2 regions of the Amycolatopsis sp. lyj-23 genome follow, and region 2 is predicted to be linked to the other one. Evidence: riboswitches for the same ligand, from Rfam matches in the RefSeq annotation. Region 2 holds a riboswitch; the other holds the start of a gene.

Region 1 (9,547 bases), on a different contig from region 2:
CGAGCGCGGCTTCATCAAGGCGGAAATCGTCTCGTACGACGACCTGATGGAGGCGGGCTCCATGGCGGCCGCCCGTGCGGCGGGCAAGGTCCGCATGGAGGGCAAGGACTACGTCATGGCCGACGGCGACGTGGTCGAGTTCCGCTTCAACGTCTGATCCGGCTCAACTACTGACTGTTGTTTTCATTGGACGCAGGATATGCTGCGTCCAATGAAAGCTTCGCCGAGCTTGCTGCCGCTGCTGCGTTCGCGCATGCAGGGTGAGCTGCTCGCGCTGGTCCTGCTGCACCCGGAGCGCGAGTACTCCATCACCGAGCTCGCCGACGCCTGTGGCGTCACGCCGACGGCCGCGCTGCGCGAGGTCGAACGGCTGGTCGGCGGCGGCATCCTGGAAGACCGGCGGGTGGGCCGCAGCCGGCTCGTCAAAGCCCGGACGGACACGCCGCTCTACCGGCCGCTGAGCGAAGTCCTCGCGGTCACCTTCGGGCCGCTGCCGCTGCTCGTCGAGGCCCTGTCCGGCCTGCCCGGCGTGCTGGAGGCCTACATCTACGGGTCGTGGGCCGCGCGCTACCGCGGCGAACCGGGGCCGCCACCCGGTGACGTCGACGTCCTCGTCGTCGGCTCGCCCGATCCGGACGAGCTCTTCGACCTGGCCGAGGGCGTCTCACGACGGCTGGGCCGGGAGGTCAACGTCCACCGCATCACGTCCTCGGCGTGGGCGGCGGACAGCACGGATCCGTTCCTGACCAGCGTGCGTGCGCGTCCGCTGGTCCCGTTGCCACTCGATCGGGAGACCTGATGACCCGGTGGAACCAGGGCCGCGCCACGATCGACGCGCTCATCGCGCGCGGCTCCCTCGAGCACGTCCCGGCTTCGCGGGAGGCCGCGGAGGCGGAACTCGCCCGGGCCCGCACGCACGTCGTTTCGGCGCGGCAGCTGCTGGCTTCGGACCCGGAAGGCGCCTACACGCTGGCGTACGACGGCGCCCGCCGTGCGCTGGCCGCCGTGCTGCAGAACCAGGGCCTGCGCGCGACGAGCCGGGGTGGCCACATCGCCGTCTACGAAGCGGTGCTCGCGCAGCTCGACCCGCCGCTGGGGCCGCTCCTGCGGCCCTTCAACCGGATGCGGGCCCGGCGCAACGAGGTCGCCTACCGGTCTTCCGAGGCACCGCCGGTGACCGCCGAAGACGTGACGGCCGACGTGGCGAAGGTCGAAGACCTCATCGGCCTCGCGGAAAAGACCATCCCGAACATGTCCCGGTACTGATGGCGACGGCGAAGTCCCGCCCGCTCACACCGGACGAGCGCACGACACTGGACACGGTGCTCGCCGGCGACTTCCCGGGAGCCGCCGAACTGCGGGCGCAGGCCGCGACGGCCCGCGTGACCGGGCGGTGCGGCTGCGGGTGCCCGAGCATCAACCTGGAAGTCGACCGGAGCCTGCCGACCGCGGTGGTCGCCGACGCCCCGGTCGCGGTCGAAGCCGACGCGCCCGGCGGCGGGCTCATCGTCTTCGCCGAGGAGGGGCGCCTGTCCTGCCTGGAGTACTGGACGACGGCCGACGAGCCGCCGGCCGCGTTCCCGCCGCCCGGGCGAATCGCCCGGTAGTCGGCGGGCTACCTAGCCGAGCAGGCCCAGCAGGGCGATCGCGAGCAGCACCACCGCCGGGGCGAGTGCGTTGATCCAGGCGCGCTGGGCGGCGGTCAGAGTGCTGTTCATGGCGCTGTTCCCCACGGCCGGACCGATGCTTCCGCTCCGATCAGCGCGCTGATCATGGTCCGCGTTAACAGCTGTGATCGAACTCTCAGCCGTCCAGGTGACGGCGGTTGCGGGCGGTGAACCAGAGCACTCCGCCCGCCGCCGCCACCATCGTTGCGAACGCCGTCGTCCCGACTACGATTGCCTGAGTCATCTCGTCTCCTTCCCGAAGGTTCCGGTGACTGAGAGACGTCGAAGTCGAGGAAAAGTGCACTCAGCGTTACCGAGATCACACGGCGGCGAGCACCGAGTCGATCTGGGACGCCAGGTCGAAGTCCTTCGCCGTCAGGCCGCCCGCCGAATGCGTCGAGAGCCGGAACGTCAGGGTGCGCCAGCGGATGTCGATGTCCGGGTGGTGGTCGGCGGCTTCGGCGAGCACCGCCACCCGGTCCACCACCTCGATCGCCTGCGGAAAGCTCGCCAGTTCCACTTCGCGGGCGATCACCGCGCCGGACCGCGTCCAGCCCGGGCCCAGCCGTCCGTCGGCCTCGGCGTCGCTCAAGATTTCCGTCATGTCTCCATGGTCGTCCGTCCTCGGCTACGCTGCACGGTTGCCACGGGAGTCCGGCCGGTGCCGGGCTGAGAGGCGGGTAACCGCGACCGTTCGCACCTGAGACGGATCATGCCGGCGAAGGGAGGGCTTCCCCTTCCTCGCCCGGCGAAGTGCAGGAGGGTAGATGAAACGCAGGGCTGTTCGCGCCGCGACGGCCGTCGCCGCCGTCAGCGCCGTCGCCGCGGCGTGCTCGCTGTCGAACGGTGACGGTGGCACGCAGCAGACGCCCACCGTCACCCTCGTGACGCACGATTCCTTCACCGCCCCGCAGGAGGTGCTCGACGCCTTCCAGAAGCAGTCGGGCATCAAGGTCTCCGTGCTCAAGCAGGGCGACGCCGGATCGCTGACCAACAAGCTCGTGCTGACCAAGGCCAACCCGATTGGCGACGTCGCGTACGGCGTCGACTCGACCTTCGCCTCCCGCGCGCTCGGTGAAGGCGTCTTCGACCCGTACACCAGCCCGGAGGCCGACCGCGGGCCCCAGCGCTACGCCGTCGACCCCGAACACCGGCTCTCCGCGGTCGACGTCGGCGACGTCTGCGTCAACGTCGACACGAACTACTTCACCGCCAAGGGGATCCCGGCGCCGTCGACCTACGACGACCTGGCCGACCCGAAGTACAAGGACCTGCTGGTCGCCGAGGACCCGGCGACGGCATCACCCGGGCTGGCCTTCCTCCTCGGCACCATCGCCAAGTACGGCGACACCGGCTGGAAGGACTACTGGACGAAGCTGAAGGCCAACGGCGTCAAGGTGGTCAGCGGCTGGGAAGAGGCCTACACCAAGCAGTTCTCCGGCTCGTCCGGCAAGGGGCCGCGGCCGATCGTCGTCTCGTACGCGTCGTCGCCGGCCGCCGAAGTCGGCGACGACGGCAAGCCGCGCACCAAGGCGCTGCTCGACACCTGCTACCGGCAGGTCGAGTACGCCGGCGTGCTGGCGAACGGCAAGCAGGCCGAGAACGCGCGCAAGGTCGTCGACTTCCTGCTCTCCCAGCAGTTCCAGGCGACGGTCGCGGCCAACATGTACGTCTACCCGGCGCGCCAGGGCGTCGACCTGCCGCCGGGCTGGGCGCAGGTCGCGCCGCTGCCGCAGAAGCCGGAGACGCTGCCCGCGGACCAGGTGCAGGCCGGACGCGAGAAGTGGATCGGCGAATGGCGCACGCTCGTGCAGTGACATCCGAGGCGCCGCCTCGGGCCGGGGGCTCCGCCACCCGGAGCCCCCGGAAGCTCGGGCGATGACGTCCGAAGCCGTCCGGCGCACCACCGCCCCGCCGCGGACCGCCCGCGGGCTCGGCCTGGCGCTGCTCGGGCTGGCGCCGATCGGGTTCCTGGTGGTCTTCTTCGCCTGGCCGGTCCTGGCGATCGCCGGCCGCGGGTTCGCCGCCGGCGGCCTCGACGTCGTCCTCGGCGACGCGCGGACCTGGCAGCTGGCCGGGTTCACCGTCGGGAGCGCGGCCGCGTCGACGGCGGTCGCGGTGCTGGCCGGCCTGCCGGTGGCGTTCCTGCTGGCGCGGGTGCGCCTGCCCGGCGTCGGCCTGGCCCGGACGCTGGTGCTGGTGCCGTTCGTGCTGCCGACCGTGGTGGTCGGGCTCGCGTTCCGGGCGCTGTGGCCGGACGGCGGTGTGCTGCCGATCGTGCTGGCCAACGCCTTCTTCAACGTCGCCGTCGTCGCGCGGACCGTCGCCGGGCTGTGGGCGCGGCTCGACCCGCGGACGGCCGACGCCGCCCGCGCGCTCGGCGCCTCGCCGTGGCGGGCCTTCCGGTCGGTGACGCTGCCCGCGCTGGCCCCGGCGATCGCGTCGGCGGCCGCCGTGGTGTTCCTCTTCTGCGCCACCAGCTTCGGGGTCGTCCTGATCCTCGGCGGTGCCCGCTACCGGACCCTGGAAACCGAAATCTACCTGCGGACGGTCGATCTCCTGGACCTCTCCGGAGCGGCGGCGCTGTCGCTGGTCCAGTTCGCCGCCGTCGTCGCCGCGCTGGTGCTCGGCGGGCTCGCCCGGCGGCGCAAGGAAGGCGCCCGGATCGGCTCCGGCCGGGCCCGGCGGCCGAGGGGTGGCGAGTGGTGGGTCGTCGGCGTCGCGGGCTTCGTGCTGGCGTTGCTGGTGACGCCGATCGTCGCGCTCCTCGCCGAGTCGGTGTCCACCGAGGACGGCTGGAGCCTCGCCGGGTACCGGGCGCTGACGGGCACCGGCGAGAAGGGCGCGCTGCAGGTGTCCGGCTGGGACGCCGCGCTGAACTCGCTGAAGGTGGCCGTCGACGCGACGCTGCTCGCGATGGTCGTCGGCGTGCTCGCGTCCGTCGTGCTGGTGGCGCTGCGCCGGTCGCCCGCGCGAGCCGCGCGGGGTCTCGGCGAGACGATGGACGCCGTCCTGATGCTGCCGCTCGGGGTGTCGGCGGTGACCGTCGGGTTCGGCTACCTGGTGACGCTCGACGCGCTGCCCGGCGACCTCCGGACGTCGCCCTACCTCGTCCCGCTGGCCCAGGCGCTGGTCATCATCCCGCTGGTCGTGCGGATGGTCCTGCCGGTGCTGCGCTCGGTCGACGTCCGGCTGCGGCAGGCCGCGTCGACGCTCGGCGCGAGCCCGCTGCGGGTGTGGCGGGAGATCGACCTGCCGCTGACCCTGCGGCCGCTGGTCGCCGCGGCGGGCTTCGGGTTCGTCGTGGCCCTCGGCGAGTTCGGCGCGACGAGCTTCCTCGCCCGGCCGGCGGCGCCGACGCTGCCGGTCGCGATCGCGTCGCTGATGGCGCGCCCGGGGGAGCTGAACAACCAGATGGCGTACGCCGCGTGCGCGTTGCTGATGCTCGTGACGGTGCTGGCGGTCGCCCTGATCGACCGGCTCGGCCGCGGCGGGGTGGGGGAGTTCTGATGGCGCTGTCGGTGCGGGAGCTGACTGTCCACTACGGAACCTTCGCGGCCGTCCGCGACGCCCGGCTGGACATCGCCGACGGCGAGGTGCTGGCCCTGCTCGGCCCGTCCGGTTCGGGCAAGTCGACGCTGCTGCGCGCGATCACCGGCCTCGAGCCGTCGGCCCGCGGCTCGGTGAGCTGGGACGGCGAGGACCTCGGCGCGGTCCCGGTCCACCGGCGCGGCTTCGGCCTGGTCTTCCAGGACGGCCAGCTGTTCACCCACCGCGACGTCGCCGCGAACATCGCGTTCGGCCTGCGGATGCACGGCGTGCCCCGCGCGCAGTGGGCGCCACGGGTGGCCGAGCTGCTGGAGCTGGTGGGTTTGTCGGGCTTCGAGCGCCGCCGGGTGACGCAGCTGTCCGGCGGCCAGGCGCAGCGGGTCGCGCTGGCCCGGGCGCTGGCGCCGAAGCCGCGGTTGCTCCTGCTGGACGAGCCACTGTCCGGATTGGACGCCGGGTTGCGCGAACAGCTGGCGATCGACCTGGCGGAGCTGTTGCGGCGCAGCAAGATCACGGCGCTGCTGGTCACGCACGACCAGGAGGAGGCGTTCACGCTGGCCGACCGGGTGGCGGTGCTGGACGCGGGACAGGTCCGCCAGGAGGGTGCGGTCCGGCGCGTGTGGCGCAACCCGGCGGACGACGACGTGGCCCGGTTCCTGGGCGTGACGACGTTCGCCGACGGCGTGGCGACGGGCGGAGTGGTCGGCACGGACTTCGGCGAAGTGTCGCTGCCGGACGTCGGCGACGGCCCGGTGCGGCTGGGGTTGCGCCCGCACGCGCTGCGGGTGGCCGCGGCCGGAGTGCCGGGCGAGGTCGTCGCGGCGGTCCACCGCCGGGAACACGTGCGGCTGGTGGTCAAGCTGCACGGGTCCACTGTGGACGCCGTCGCCCCGGCGGCGTCGGACCTGCGCGCCGGGGACGCGGTGAACCTGCGGCTGGACCCGGACGGCATCGCGCTCGTCGGCTGACCTACGCGGCCCAGTGGGCGAGGAGGTCCAACGCGGACTCCGACGGGCTGCCGGGCTCCGCGGTGAACGTCACCAGCCGCTGGCCGGAGGAGTCCGGCAGCTCGAAGTTCTCGAACTGCAGCGTGAGTTCGCCCGCCACGGGGTGGCGGAAGCGCTTGCGCCCGTGCGTGCGCTGCTGGACGAACCGGCCCGCCCACAACGTCCGGAACGTCTCGCTGCGCAGCGTCAGCTCGCCGACGAGCGCCGCGAGCGCCGGGTCCGTCGCGTACCGGGCGGCGACGAGCCGCAGCTGGCCGACGGTGGCCCGGGCGACGTCGTGCCAATCCGGGAACACCTCGCGGCTCGCCGGGTCCAACAGGCAGAACCGGGCGAGGTTGGCCGTCGCGAACCCGCGGAACAGCTGCGCGGACAGCGGGTTCCCGGCGAGGACGTCGAGCCGGTGGTCGACGACCAGCGCCGGCACGCGGTCCAGTTTCGCCAGCAGCTGCGCCAGCTCCGGGCGCGCCCGGCGGGCCGACGGCGGCCGGGTGGGCCGCGCCGACGCGAGGTCGTCGAGGTGACGGCGTTCGACGTCGTCCAGCCGCAGCGTCCGGGCCAGCGCGTCGAGGACCTCGGGCGACGGCGCGCGGGCGCGGCCCTGCTCCAGGCGGACGTAGTACTCGACGCTGATCCCGGCCAGCTGCGCGACCTCCTCGCGCCGCAGGCCCGGCACCCGCCGCCGCGGTCCGGTGAGCACGCCGCACTCGGCCGGCGTGGCCGCCTCGCGGCGTGACTTGAGGAAGCGGCCCAGTTCCCGGTCCATGCCGTCGAGTGTGCTGCTTCCGGCGCCCGCGAACCTGGCCCTGCCGGTACCAGGACCGGCGGACCACCCCACCGGCGGGGATCTGGGCGCCGGCCGCGGGGCGCGGCAGGCTCGGCCGGGACGAAAGGGAATGCCATGTGCCACAGCACCGACAGCCGCCCGCCCGCGCCGCCGATCCGCGGGGCGGTCGCTGCCGAGGGACCGGTGACGTTGACGTCCGACGTCGAGTTCCTCGCCCACCACGCGGTGCCCGCCGCGCCGAACGGCCGGAAGGTCGTCCTGCTGCCGGACGTCCGCGGGGTGCACGAGTTCTACCGCGCTCTCACCCGCAGCTTCGCCGAGGCGGGGTTCGAGACGGTCGCGGTCGACTACTACGGCCGCACCGCCGGTCTCAGCGCGCGGGACGACAGGTTCGACTGGGAGCGCCACCTGCCGTCGGTTTCGCCCGCCGACGTGGCTTCGGACGTCGCCGCGGCCCGCGACTTCCTCGGCGGCGGGCCGGTCTACACGGTCGGCTTCTGCTTCGGCGCGGGCCAGTCGTGGCGGCTCTCGGCGGCCGGGCTCGGCCTGGCCGGGGTGATCGGCTTCTACGGCCTGCCGAAGCTGGTCGAGGACGTCGTCGCCGACCTGCGGGCGCCGATGCTGCTGCTACTGGCCGGTGCGGACGTCGCCACGAGCCGGGCCGAGTTCGACGCCTTCACCGCGCGGCTGGCCGCGACCGGCGTCCGGTACGAGCGGCACGTGTACGAAGGCGCGCCGCACTCGTTCTTCGACCGGGCGTACGCGGAGTGGGGCGAGGCCTGCGACGACGCGTGGCGCCGCATCCTCGCCTTCACTCAGCCGTCGCGAGTGGACAGTCGTGCGTAGGCCAGCGACAGCCCGATCACGGTGTAGCAGACCGCCCGCAGCGCGCCCTCACCCAGCATCTGCGTGCCCATCGGGTCCTGGAGGACCTCCGCCGGGGCCAGTGACCAGTTCTGCGTCAGCAGGAACGGGTGCAGCCACTTCAGCGAGCTCAGGAACCCGAGGATGGTGAACACGATGTCCGCCGCCAGCACGGACGCCACCACCAGCATCGGGTGCTCGGTCCAGCTGGAGATCGCCAGCGCCACCGCGCCGACCGCCCACAGCTGGAGCACCACCCAGCCCGCCACCAGCAGGATCCGCGCCAGCGCACCGCCGAGCGACAACGTCGTGCCCGACAGCGTGAACAGCGAATCCGTGCCGTTGATGATCAGCCCGGTCACCACACCCGTCACGCACATCGCCAGCACCGCGGCCACCGACACGGTCGCGACGCCGAACGCCTTGACCGCGAGCAGCCGGCCCCGGCCGACCGGGGCGATCAGCCAGCCGCGCAGCGTGCCGTGCGCGGTCTCGCCCGCGATCGCGTCCGCGCCGGCCATCGCCGACGCCAGCGGCAGCAGCAACGCCAGCGACAGCACGATGGCCGCGATCGGCAGCACGAACGCGTTGTTGACCGCGGACGCCAGCAGGGCTCCGCCGCCGTCGTTCGGGCCGCCGCCGGTGTCCGCCTGGTCGCTCACCAGCGTCAGGCCGATGCCGATCACGATCGGGATCAGCGCCAGCAGGCCGAGGACGGCCAGCGTCCGCGGCCGCCGGAAGATCCAGCGCAGCTCCGCGGCCAGCAGCCGCGGCAACGGCACCGTGTCGTGGCCCGTGCGGACCGCCGGTGCGTCGAGAACCGCCGTCGTCATTCCGCCCCCTCGGTCAGCCGCGCGAACAGGTCTTCCAGCCCGGTGCGGGCCCGCGTCGCCTCGTGGACCGCGACCCCCGCGCCCACCAGGACCTGCAGCACCCGCGGTGCTTCCGCCGCGGTGAGGTCGGCCCGGACGCCGTCCGGCGTCAGCCGGGCACCGATCCGGTTCTCCCGCAGCACTTCCACCGCCTGTTCCGCGTCCGGCGTGCGGACCAGCAGGGCCGCGTTCCCGGACTCCAGCAGTTCCGCCAGCTCGCCCTGGGCGACGACGTTCCCGCTCTGCAGCACGGCCACGTGCGTGCAGGTCGCCTCCACTTCGGCCAGCAGGTGCGACGACACCAGCACGGTGACGCCGTCGGCGTGCAGCTCGGCCACGATCCTGCGGATCTCCCTGGTACCCGCGGGGTCGAGACCGTTGGTCGGCTCGTCGAGCACGACCATCTTGCGCGGCACCAGCAACGCCGAAGCGAGCCCGAGCCGCTGCTTCATGCCGAGCGAATACCCCTTGTACCGCCGCCGAGCCGCCGCGGTCAGCCCGACGCGCTCCAGCGCCGAATCCACCGCGGCCGGAATTCCCGCCGACGTCAGCCGCGGTTCCGCCGCGGCGAAACGCAGCAGGTTGTCGCGCCCGGACAGGAACGGGTGGAAGCCCGGCCCCTCGACCAGCGCGCCGACGTCGGGCAGCGCGTGCGCGGCCGCGTCCGGCATCGGCCGGCCGAGCAGCTCGACCTCGCCCTCGGTCGGCCGGACCAGGCCGAGCAGCATCCGGATCGTGGTCGTCTTGCCCGAGCCGTTCGGCCCGAGCATCCCGACGACCGCCCCCTGCGGGATGTCGAGGTCG
Region 2 (9,547 bases):
GTCACGATGATGATCACGCCGGGGGTCGCGTTCTGGATGCCCTCGAAGCGCGGCTCGGCCTTGATGTCGAACTCCTGGGCCAGTTGCTTGGCCGCGGCTTCCTCGTCGGTGCCCGGGCGGTAGTACGCCGTCGTCGTCGGGATGATGCCCTGGGAGTAGTTGCCGACCTCGTTGACGTTCCAGCCGGCGCCGCGGAAGTCCTCGGCCGCGCGGTCCGCCAGGCCCTTGATCGTCGAGTTGTTGAGCACCCGGACGGTCACCCACTTGTTGGACGCCTGCTGGTCACCGCCCGGCTGACCGGGTTGACCAGGCTGCCCCTGCTGCCCCGGCTGACCGGGTTGACCCGGCTGCCCGGGGCCGGCCGACGTCGGCTGGCCGGGCGCCGGCGAACTCGGCGACGGCGACGCGGGCGACGAAGCGCTCGTCGAGGACGACGCCGTCGCCGTCGAAGAACTGCCCGAAGACGGCGCGGAGGACGTCCCCGGCTGCGTCGACGTGCCGCTCGGCCCGGCTTCGTTCGATCCTTCGCCTCCGCCGAGCGCGGTGATCCCGCCGATCACGGCGGCGATGATCGCCACGCCGATCAACGCGACGCCGGCGGCCTTCATCGGCCGGGACATTCCGGAAAACACACTCATTTCAGCTCGATCCCCAGTCGCCGGGCGCCTCGCTTGCGCTGGCGGGCGGCGCGGGTCTTGCGCAGCCGCTTCACCAGCATCGGGTCGGCTTCGATCGCCTCCGGCTTCTCCAGCAGCTTGTTGAGCAGCTGGTAGTAGCGCGTTGCAGACAGGTCGAAGCGTTCGCGGATGGCGTTCTCCTTCGCCCCGGCGTGCCGCCACCACTGGCGCTCGAAGGCGAGGATCTCGACCTCGCGTTCGGTCAGGCCGGGCACGGGCTTCGGCGGCGACGGCTGCGGCTCAGCCATCGACTCCGCGGCGTCCATCCGAGTCCCTCTCAATCGGGCGTCATGGCGAATCAGACCTAGCTCTTCCGCGGGCGCCATTGAACCACGGAAGCCACCACCGACGTGGGCATCGACGTCGGCGCGTCACGGTCTGATGCAGGTGTACCAGAGGGGTCCGACTAAACTGGCTCGCCGTGACCATCCACCCCATCGTTATCGCCGGCGAGCCCGTGCTGCACCAGCCGACTCGGGAGATCACCGAGTACGACGAGAAGCTGCGCACGCTCGTGGACGACATGTTCGAGACGATGTACGCCGCCGAGGGCGTCGGCCTCGCGGCCAACCAGATCGGCCTCGACCTGCGCGTGTTCGTCTACGACTGCCCGGACGACGAGGGCGTGCGGCACAAGGGCGTCGTCGTCAACCCGAAGCTCGAGACGTCGGAGATCCCGGAGACCATGCCGGACCCGGACGACGACTGGGAGGGCTGCCTCTCCGCGCCCGGCGAGTCGTACCCGACCGGCCGCGCGAAGTGGGCGAAGGTGACCGGCTTCGACGTCGACGGCAACCCGATCGAGGTCGAGGGCACCGGTTACTTCGCGCGCTGCCTGCAGCACGAGACCGATCACCTGGACGGGTACATCTACCTGGACCGCCTGGTCGGGCGGCACGCGCGCGCGGCGAAGAAGATGTTGAAGCACAACAAGTGGGGCGTCCCGGGCAACTCGTGGCTGCCGCCGAAGACCCCCGAGGACGACGGCGCCGTCATCTGAACCGCCCGACCCAAGCGCCCCAAGGCGGCCTTGGTTGCGTCTCACGCACCCAAGGCGGCCTTCGGTGCGTCTGACGCACCGAAGGCCACATTGGGGCGTTTGAGACTCAGCAGCCGAGGAAGTGGCAGCGGACCACCTTCGGCGTCTCCAGGACCGAGCCCGCCTGGACGTCCCAGGCGAGCCGGACGTACTGCGCGTGCGTCCAGGCCAGCGGGGTCGCCGACGTGTTCGGCGTGCCGGCCGGGAAGCCGGTCTGGCCCGACGGCGGGTTCTCGTCCCACACCTGCTCCGGCATGGTCTCCGCCGAGCTGCTCACCCGGCCGAGGTCACGCAGCCGCCGCGCGGCCGACGCACTGTCGCCGAGCGTCAGCTCGTACTCGCCGCGCTCGCCGGCGAGCAGCGGCCACAGCCGGCCGAACGTCGTGCGGCTCTCCGCCGGGAACGTGTAGTCCCACGGCGAACCGTCGGCCTGCTCGCCGTAGCCGTCCTTCGTGTAGCGGTGCCAGAACTGGCCGGTCGGCGTGGTGAAGGCGATGTCCTTGTCGGTGACCCTGATGCTGTTGCGGATCACCGGGTCGTCGGCGCGGTAGACGCCGAGCCGGACGAGGTCGAGGAAGCCCGCGTCGGTGACCGCGCGCTGGTCCATCGTCACGCTCGAGTTGCCGAGGTTGTAGGTCGTGCCGGCGTTCGCGTTCGCGTCCTTGGTGAGGCGGACGAAGTACGGGTCCTTCGACAGCGGCCCGTTCGTGGTGATCGTCTGCTTGGGCAGGTCGGCCTTCATCTTGTCGGCCGCGGCGAGGTAGCGGGCGGCGTCGGCGGCCGCGCCGTTGTGCGACGCGATGTCCGCCGCGCAGACGAGCCCGGCGATCACCGAGGCGATGGTCGACGGGGACCAGCCGTCCTGCTCCTCCCAGCGCTCCTGCTGGGTGTACGGCGACGCCTGCCCGTTCGGCCCCCGGTACCCGAGGATGAAGTCGGCGGCCTTGCGGACGCCGGGCCACAGGTCGGTGCGGCCGAGCTGCTGGGCCAGCACGATCGGGAACGCGGTCTCGTCGAGCTGGATCGACGTCCAGTACGGGACGCCGTCGACGCGGCTGTTCTGCGGCATGTGCCCGTCGGCCTGCTGCTGCGTGCCGAACATGTAGGACACGGCCCGGTTCGCGGCCGCCTGGTCGCCGCCGGCGGCCAGGCCGGTCGCGATCTGGTAGAGGTCACGCGGCCAGACGAGGTGGTAGGTGCCGGACGGCGACCACTCCGGGTCGTTGTTCCCGAACCGCCACGGCATGCTCGGCGACGCGATGAACGCGCCCGGGTGGTGCTTGTCCTCGCTCGCGGCGAGCGTCAGCATCGACGCCTTGTAGAGGTCGCGCTCGGCGTCGGTCTTCAGCGACGACGGCGGCTTGCCGATCCCGCGCAGGTACTGCTGCCAGCCGCGGTCGTAGGCGCGCGTGATGTCGCGGACCCCGCGGCGCTGCGACGCCTGCGCGCTCTTCAGCGCGTCGGCGGCCTTCGCGCCCATGCCGAGGGCCAGGGTGACATGCCGGTTGCGGAGACCGTCGGCGGTCGTCTGCCCGGTCAGCACGACGTTGCCCTTGGCGGCGGTGTCGTAGGAGGTCAGCTTGAACGTCTTCGCGAGCTGCGTGTGGCCGTCGGACGCGCCCGCGTAGCCGACGCTCGTCTTCGTGAACGCGGGCTTCGCGGTGAGCGCGGCGGCGTTCGCGGCGTCCTGCGCGGTGACGGCGTCACCGGCGCGGGCGGCCGAGTCGTCGGAACCGTCGTTGGTCAGGTCCGGGTCGGCGACCGCGTAGAGCTGGTAGGGCCGCCCGGTGAGCGACTGGAAGTCGACGTCCACCAGCACGGTCGTGGCGGCCGGGTCGGTGACGTAGGTCTTGCGGATGCGCCAGCGGTGCTGGTCGTCGGTGATGGTCTGCTCATAGGTGAGACTGTCGTCGTCGGTCCGCCGGACCTGCTGCGACTCGGCGGTGTGGTCCGCGACGGCGAAGCTGCGGCCGTCCGTGACCACGAAGTCCAGCGAGCGGACGCTGGGCGTCGACAGGTCCGGGTAGTAGACCTCGGACAGCTGCCCGCCCTGGAGGGTGAACCAGACGTTGCTGGACCGGTCGTGCGCGGTCCCGAAGCCGGTCTTGTTCGCGGGCAGCCAGCTGGGATGGCTCCCGGGCGCGCCGGGAGCCTCGCCCTGGGCCACCGCGGTCGCCGGGATCAGGCCGGTGACCAGCAGCCCGGCGAGGGCGCCGAAGATGAGTTTTCGCATATCAACCCCACAGAAGATCGCTTTCTGCACCGTTACAGAAGCGACTTGGCAGTCTGCCGCCGATCCTTCACCGGCGCATGAGCCGATCCGGTGAACCACCGACCGTCACTGGTCCGGTGAACCGGTTCACGGACAGCGAACGGACTTCGCCCGTCGACGAGCGCACACTTGTAGTACCTGCAACGTTGTAATCGAGGTGCGCATGGACGACGCGATGGACGCCTACTCGCGCGCGGTCAGCACGGTCGCCCGGACCGTCACCCCGCACGTCGCCGGGGTGCAGCTCGCGCGCGGCAGCGGCTCGGCGGTCGTCTTCGCCGGCGACGGGCACCTGCTCACCAACGCCCACGTCGTCAGCGACCACCGGCGCGGGGTCGCCACCTTCGCCGACGGCAGCGAAGTGCCCTTCGACGTCGTCGGCGCCGATCCGCTGTCCGACCTCGCCGTGCTGCGGGCCCGGGGTGCGACGCCGGCGGCCGCCGAACTCGGGGACGCCGACCGGCTCGTCGTCGGGCAGCTCGTCGTCGCGGTCGGGAACCCGCTCGGCTTCTCCGGGACCGTCACCGCGGGGGTCGTCAGCGCGCTCGGGCGGGCGCTGCCGGTGCGGCAGGGGCGCACCACCCGGGTGATCGAGGACGTCATCCAGACCGACGCCGCGCTCAACCCCGGCAACTCCGGCGGCGCCCTCGCCGACTCCGCCGGCCGGGTGGTCGGCGTCAACACCGCCGTCGCCGGGGTCGGCCTCGGGCTCGCCGTGCCGATCAACGCGACGACGCGGCGGATCATCGACACGCTCCTCGTCGAGGGCCGGGTGCGGCGCGCGTACCTCGGTGTCGTCGGCGTGCCCGCGCCGCTGCCGGACGACGTCGCCGAGCGCACCGGGCAGAACGCCGGGCTGCGGGTGCGCGAAGTCGTGTCCGGCGGTCCCGCCGACCGGGCCGGGTTGCGGGCCGGCGATCTCGTGCTGACCGTCGGGCGCACGCGCGTCTCGGACGCGCAGGGCATCCAGCGGCAGCTGTTCGCCGAAGTGATCGGCACCGCACTGCCGATCACCGTGCTGCGCAACGGAGCCATGGTCGACGTCTACGCCACACCGGCAGAGTTGGTCGGGTGACTTGAGTATCGCGCTCCGGCGTGGCATGGTCGGTGGCACAACACCAACGCGGGAGCTCGCGCCATGGCGGGCTGAGAGGGTGACTTGCGATTTCGCAGGCGTCACCGACCGCATGAACCTGACCGGGTAATGCCGGCGTAGGGAGTGAAAGTCGTTGACGACGCTGGAGAATTCTGCTGCCGTCTCCGTGACGACCGGGCCGATCACCGGCTCGCGCAAGGTGTACCACCAGACCGAATCCGGGCTGCGGGTTCCGGCCCGCCGGATCGATCTGTCCAACGGTGAACACTTCGACGTCTACGACACTTCGGGCCCGTACACGGATCCGGAGGTGTCGATCGACGTCCACAGTGGACTGCACCGGCTGCGCGCCGGCTGGGCCGACGGGCGCGAGCACAACACGCAGCTCGGCTGGGCCAAACAGGGCGTCATCACCCGCGAAATGGAGTACATCGCGGCGCGCGAACGGGTTTCGCCCGAGTTCGTCCGCGACGAAGTGGCCCGCGGGCGTGCGGTGATCCCGGTCAACCGCAAGCACCCGGAGTCCGAGCCGATGATCATCGGCAAGAACTTCCTGGTGAAGATCAACGCCAACATGGGCAACTCGGCCGTCTGGTCGTCGGTCGAGGAAGAGGTCGACAAGATGGTGTGGGCCACCCGCTGGGGTGCCGACACGATCATGGACCTCTCCACCGGCAAGCGGATCCACGAGACGCGGGAGTGGATCATCCGCAACTCGCCGGTCCCGGTCGGCACCGTGCCGATCTACCAGGCGCTGGAGAAGGTCGACGGCGAACCGGAGAAGCTGTCGTGGGAGGTCTACCGCGACACCATCATCGAGCAGTGCGAACAGGGCGTCGACTACGTCACCGTGCACGCCGGCGTGCTCCTGCGCTACATCCCGCTGACCGCCCGGCGCGTCACCGGGATCGTCAGCCGCGGCGGCTCGATCATGGCCGCGTGGTGCCTCGCGCACCACCAGGAGTCCTTTTTGTACACGCACTTCGAGGAGCTCTGCGAGATCCTCCGGCAGTACGACGTCACGTTCTCCCTCGGCGACGGCCTGCGCCCGGGGTCCATCGCGGACGCCAACGACCGCGCCCAGTTCGCCGAGCTCGAAACCCTCGGCGAGCTGACGCACATCGCGCGTTCGCACGACGTCCAGGTCATGATCGAGGGCCCCGGCCACGTGCCGATGCACAAGATCAAGGAGAACGTGGAGCTCGAGGAAAAGCTCTGCGGCGAAGCGCCGTTCTACACCCTCGGTCCACTCGCGACGGACATCGCACCGGCGTACGACCACATCACCTCCGCCATCGGCGCGGCCCAGATCGGCTGGTACGGCACGGCGATGCTGTGTTACGTCACGCCGAAGGAGCACCTCGGCCTGCCCAACCGCGACGACGTCAAGACCGGCGTGATCACGTACAAGATCGCCGCGCACGCCGCGGACCTGGCCAAGGGACACAAGTACGCGCAGGAGTGGGACGACGAGCTGTCCAAGGCCCGGTTCGAGTTCCGCTGGAACGACCAGTTCAACCTCTCGCTGGACCCGGACACCGCCCGCTCGTTCCACGACGAGACGCTGCCCGCCGAGCCGGCCAAGACCGCGCACTTCTGCTCGATGTGCGGCCCGAAGTTCTGCTCGATGCGGATCACCCAGGACGTCCGCAAGTACGCCGAGGAGCACGGTCTGTCCACGGTGGAAGCCATCGAGGCCGGCATGGCCTCGAAGTCGGCGGAGTTCACCGAGGCGGGCGGCAAGGTCTACCTGCCGGTGGTGCAGCCGTGACACCGAGGACCGCCCTCACCATCGCCGGGTCCGACTCCGGCGGTGGTGCGGGCATCCAGGCGGACCTGCGCACCTTCTTCGCCAACGGCGTCCACGGACTGGTCGCGTTGACGGCGGTCACCGTGCAGAACTCCCTGGGCGTGCAGGGTTTCACCGAGATCCCGGCCGACGTGGTCACCGCGCAGATCAAGGCGGTGGCGTCGGACATGGGTGTCGACGCGGCGAAGACGGGCATGCTGGCCACGGCCGAGATCATCCGCGCGGTGGCGAAGACCCTGGACGAGCTCGAGTCCGGCTTCCCGCTGGTGGTCGACCCGGTGGCGGCGTCGATGACGGGCCACTCGCTGCTGCGCGAGGATGCCCTGGAGGCGATCCGCACGGAACTGTTCCCGCGGGCGACGCTGATCACGCCGAACCTCGACGAAGTCCGGTTGCTGACGGGCGTTTCCGTCGTCGACACGGCCTCGCAGCGGGCCGCCGCCGACGCCCTCCTCGAGTTCGGCTCGCGGTGGGTCCTGGTGAAGGGCGGCCACATGCAGGGGACACCGGACTGCGTGGACCTGCTGACCGACGGCAGCTCCTACGTCGAGCTGACCGGCCGTCGCTACGAGACGGAGAACACCCACGGCGGCGGTGACACGCTCGCGTCGGCGATCACGGCGGCCCTGGCGAAGGGTGCTTCGGTCCCGGACGCGGTGGCGGCGGGGAAGAAGTTCATCGAGCGTTGTGTCGCGGAGGCTTACCCGCTGGGTGCAGGGGTGGGGCCGGTCTCGCCGTTCTGGGTACTGGACCGGTAAATCACGCGCGGCATCGGAGCCGGGCTGCCAAACTGGCCCGGTGACCGAGGACGAGCTGTGGCAGACCCTGCCCCAGGGGCTGCAGGAGCAATTCGACGCCCTGGTCGGCGAAGGTCGCCATATCCAGGCGATAGCCGTCCTGCGCGAAAAGTCCGGCCGCACGCCGCCGCCGAGCATCCACGACGGCGTGGCGCTCCTCGACCACCGCGCCCGCGTACTGCGCGAACGCGGCTGACTCAGCGGACCGGCTGCAGTTCCCGGCCGTCGTAGTCTTCGCGGGCCGAGCGGATCCGGTCGAAGTTCGCCTGGGACCACGTGCTCAACGCGATCAGGTGCGCGCCGACCTCGGCGCCCATCTCCGTCAGCGCGTACTCCACCGTCGGCGGGGTGGTCGGGTACACCGTGCGCGTCACGAAGCCGTCGCGTTCGAGCTGGCGGAGGTTCTGGGTCAGCATCTTCTGGCTGATGCCGTCCACCGCGCGGCGCAGCTCGCCGAAGCGATGCGGGCCGCGGGCGAGCGCACCCAGGACCAGGGCCGTCCACTTGTTGGCCAGCAGGTCCAGCACGTCGCGGCACGGACAGTTGCGCAGGTACACATCCCAGGGTCCGCCCTGGTCGCAGGTGGTATCCATCAGGTACCTACTTTACGGGAAAGTGCCTTCTGGCGAAAAGTGACGAAGGACCCGAGGATGGAGGCGAGCCCCGAAGACGAAGGAGTGAAGCAATGCGCATCGTGACCCAGCAGGCTCTCGGCGGACCGGAGGTGCTCCGCGTCACCGAGGCACCGCGTCCCGAACCCGGGCCGACGGAGGTCCTGGTGCGGGTGCGGGCCGCCGGGATCAACCCGGTCGACTGGAAGGTGCGGCGCGGCGGCGGGTTCCTCGGCGAGCCGCCGTTCACCGTCGGCTGGGACGTCGCCGGCGTCGTCGAAGAGACCGGCTTCGGCGCGACCGGTGTCGAGAAGGGCGACGAAGTCCTCGGCATGCCGTGGTTCCCGCGCCCGGCCAACGCCTACGCCGAGTACGTCACCGCGCCCTCGCGGCACTTCGTGCGCAAACCCGCCGGGCTGTCGTTCGCCGAGGCCGCCGCGCTGCCGCTGGCCGGGCTGACCGCCTGGCAGGGCCTGGTCGACGTCGCGAACGTCCACGAGGGACAGCGGGTGTTCGTCGACGCCGCCGCGGGCGGGGTCGGCCACCTCGCCGTGCAGATCGCCAAGGCGCGCGGCGCGCACGTCATCGGCACGGCGAGCGCGAAGAAGCACGGCTTCCTGCGCGAGCTCGGCGTCGACGAGCCGATCGACTACCACGACCCCGAAGCCACCGCGTCCGATGTGGACGTCTACTTCGGACTCGTCGGCGAGGAGAGCGACCTGCGCTGGCTGCCCGCCATCAAGGAGGGCGGCCTGCTGATCGGCGTGCCCAGCGGTGTCGGCGACCGGGTCGAAAAGGCCGCCGAGGCCAGGAAAGTGCACGTCCGGCGGATGCTCGTCGAACCGGACCGCGGCGGGCTGACCGGCCTCGTCGAACTCATCGAAGCCGGTCAGCTGAAGGTCCGCGTCGAGCAGACGTTCCCGCTGGAGGACGCCGCCAAGGCGCACGAGCTGGGCGAAGCGGGCCGGTTGTCCGGCAAGCTCGTGCTGACCGTCTAACCCCGCGCGAGCACCTGGGGCAGCACCGTCGTGAGCCCGGTCCAGTCCGAGGTGACCACCGACGCGTGCTGCTTCGCCAGGTCGGCGACGCGCTGGTTGGCCTGGTCGACCGTCGGGTTGTGGGCGTCGATGGCCGGGGCGACGTTCTGCCCGTCGGTCATCACGACGTAGTAGTGGTTGGCGTCGTACCACCACGGCCCGGTCTGGGTCACCCACGCGTTCGCGTCGCCGTCGAAGACGACGAACC

What was found. Region 2 has a riboswitch for thiamine pyrophosphate ahead of thiC (phosphomethylpyrimidine synthase ThiC). Riboswitches for the same ligand answer to the same signal wherever they lie in the genome.
Region 1: linked by a shared signal. The riboswitch ahead of ACLJPY_RS09580 (thiamine ABC transporter substrate binding subunit) and the one ahead of thiC (phosphomethylpyrimidine synthase ThiC) in region 2 are both predicted to bind thiamine pyrophosphate.

Annotation. Positions count from the first base shown of each region.
Region 1 covers NZ_JAJPWN010000004.1:43,494-53,040, forward strand. Annotated here, with positions in the region: gene ychF (redox-regulated ATPase YchF) at 1-157, shown strand, start outside; gene ACLJPY_RS09560 (ArsR family transcriptional regulator) at 212-799, shown strand; gene ACLJPY_RS09565 (hypothetical protein) at 799-1,266, shown strand; gene ACLJPY_RS09570 (hypothetical protein) at 1,266-1,607, shown strand; gene ACLJPY_RS09575 (4a-hydroxytetrahydrobiopterin dehydratase) at 1,987-2,271, opposite strand; TPP riboswitch at 2,304-2,412, shown strand; gene ACLJPY_RS09580 (thiamine ABC transporter substrate binding subunit) at 2,435-3,484, shown strand; gene ACLJPY_RS09585 (ABC transporter permease) at 3,621-5,177, shown strand; gene ACLJPY_RS09590 (ABC transporter ATP-binding protein) at 5,177-6,184, shown strand; gene ACLJPY_RS09595 (helix-turn-helix transcriptional regulator) at 6,186-6,986, opposite strand; gene ACLJPY_RS09600 (dienelactone hydrolase family protein) at 7,122-7,853, shown strand; gene ACLJPY_RS09605 (ABC transporter permease) at 7,823-8,704, opposite strand; gene ACLJPY_RS09610 (ABC transporter ATP-binding protein) at 8,701-9,547, opposite strand, start outside.
Region 2 covers NZ_JAJPWN010000012.1:2,538-12,084, forward strand. Annotated here, with positions in the region: gene ACLJPY_RS28675 (LytR C-terminal domain-containing protein) at 1-638, opposite strand, end outside; gene ACLJPY_RS28680 (DUF3263 domain-containing protein) at 635-943, opposite strand; gene ACLJPY_RS28685 (peptide deformylase) at 1,099-1,677, shown strand; gene ACLJPY_RS28690 (glycoside hydrolase family 15 protein) at 1,784-3,949, opposite strand; gene ACLJPY_RS28695 (S1C family serine protease) at 4,152-5,063, shown strand; TPP riboswitch at 5,102-5,224, shown strand; gene thiC (phosphomethylpyrimidine synthase ThiC) at 5,218-6,855, shown strand; gene thiD (bifunctional hydroxymethylpyrimidine kinase/phosphomethylpyrimidine kinase) at 6,852-7,652, shown strand; gene ACLJPY_RS28710 (hypothetical protein) at 7,693-7,887, shown strand; gene ACLJPY_RS28715 (winged helix-turn-helix transcriptional regulator) at 7,889-8,284, opposite strand; gene ACLJPY_RS28720 (NADP-dependent oxidoreductase) at 8,377-9,300, shown strand; gene ACLJPY_RS28725 (phosphatidylinositol-specific phospholipase C domain-containing protein) at 9,297-9,547, opposite strand, start outside.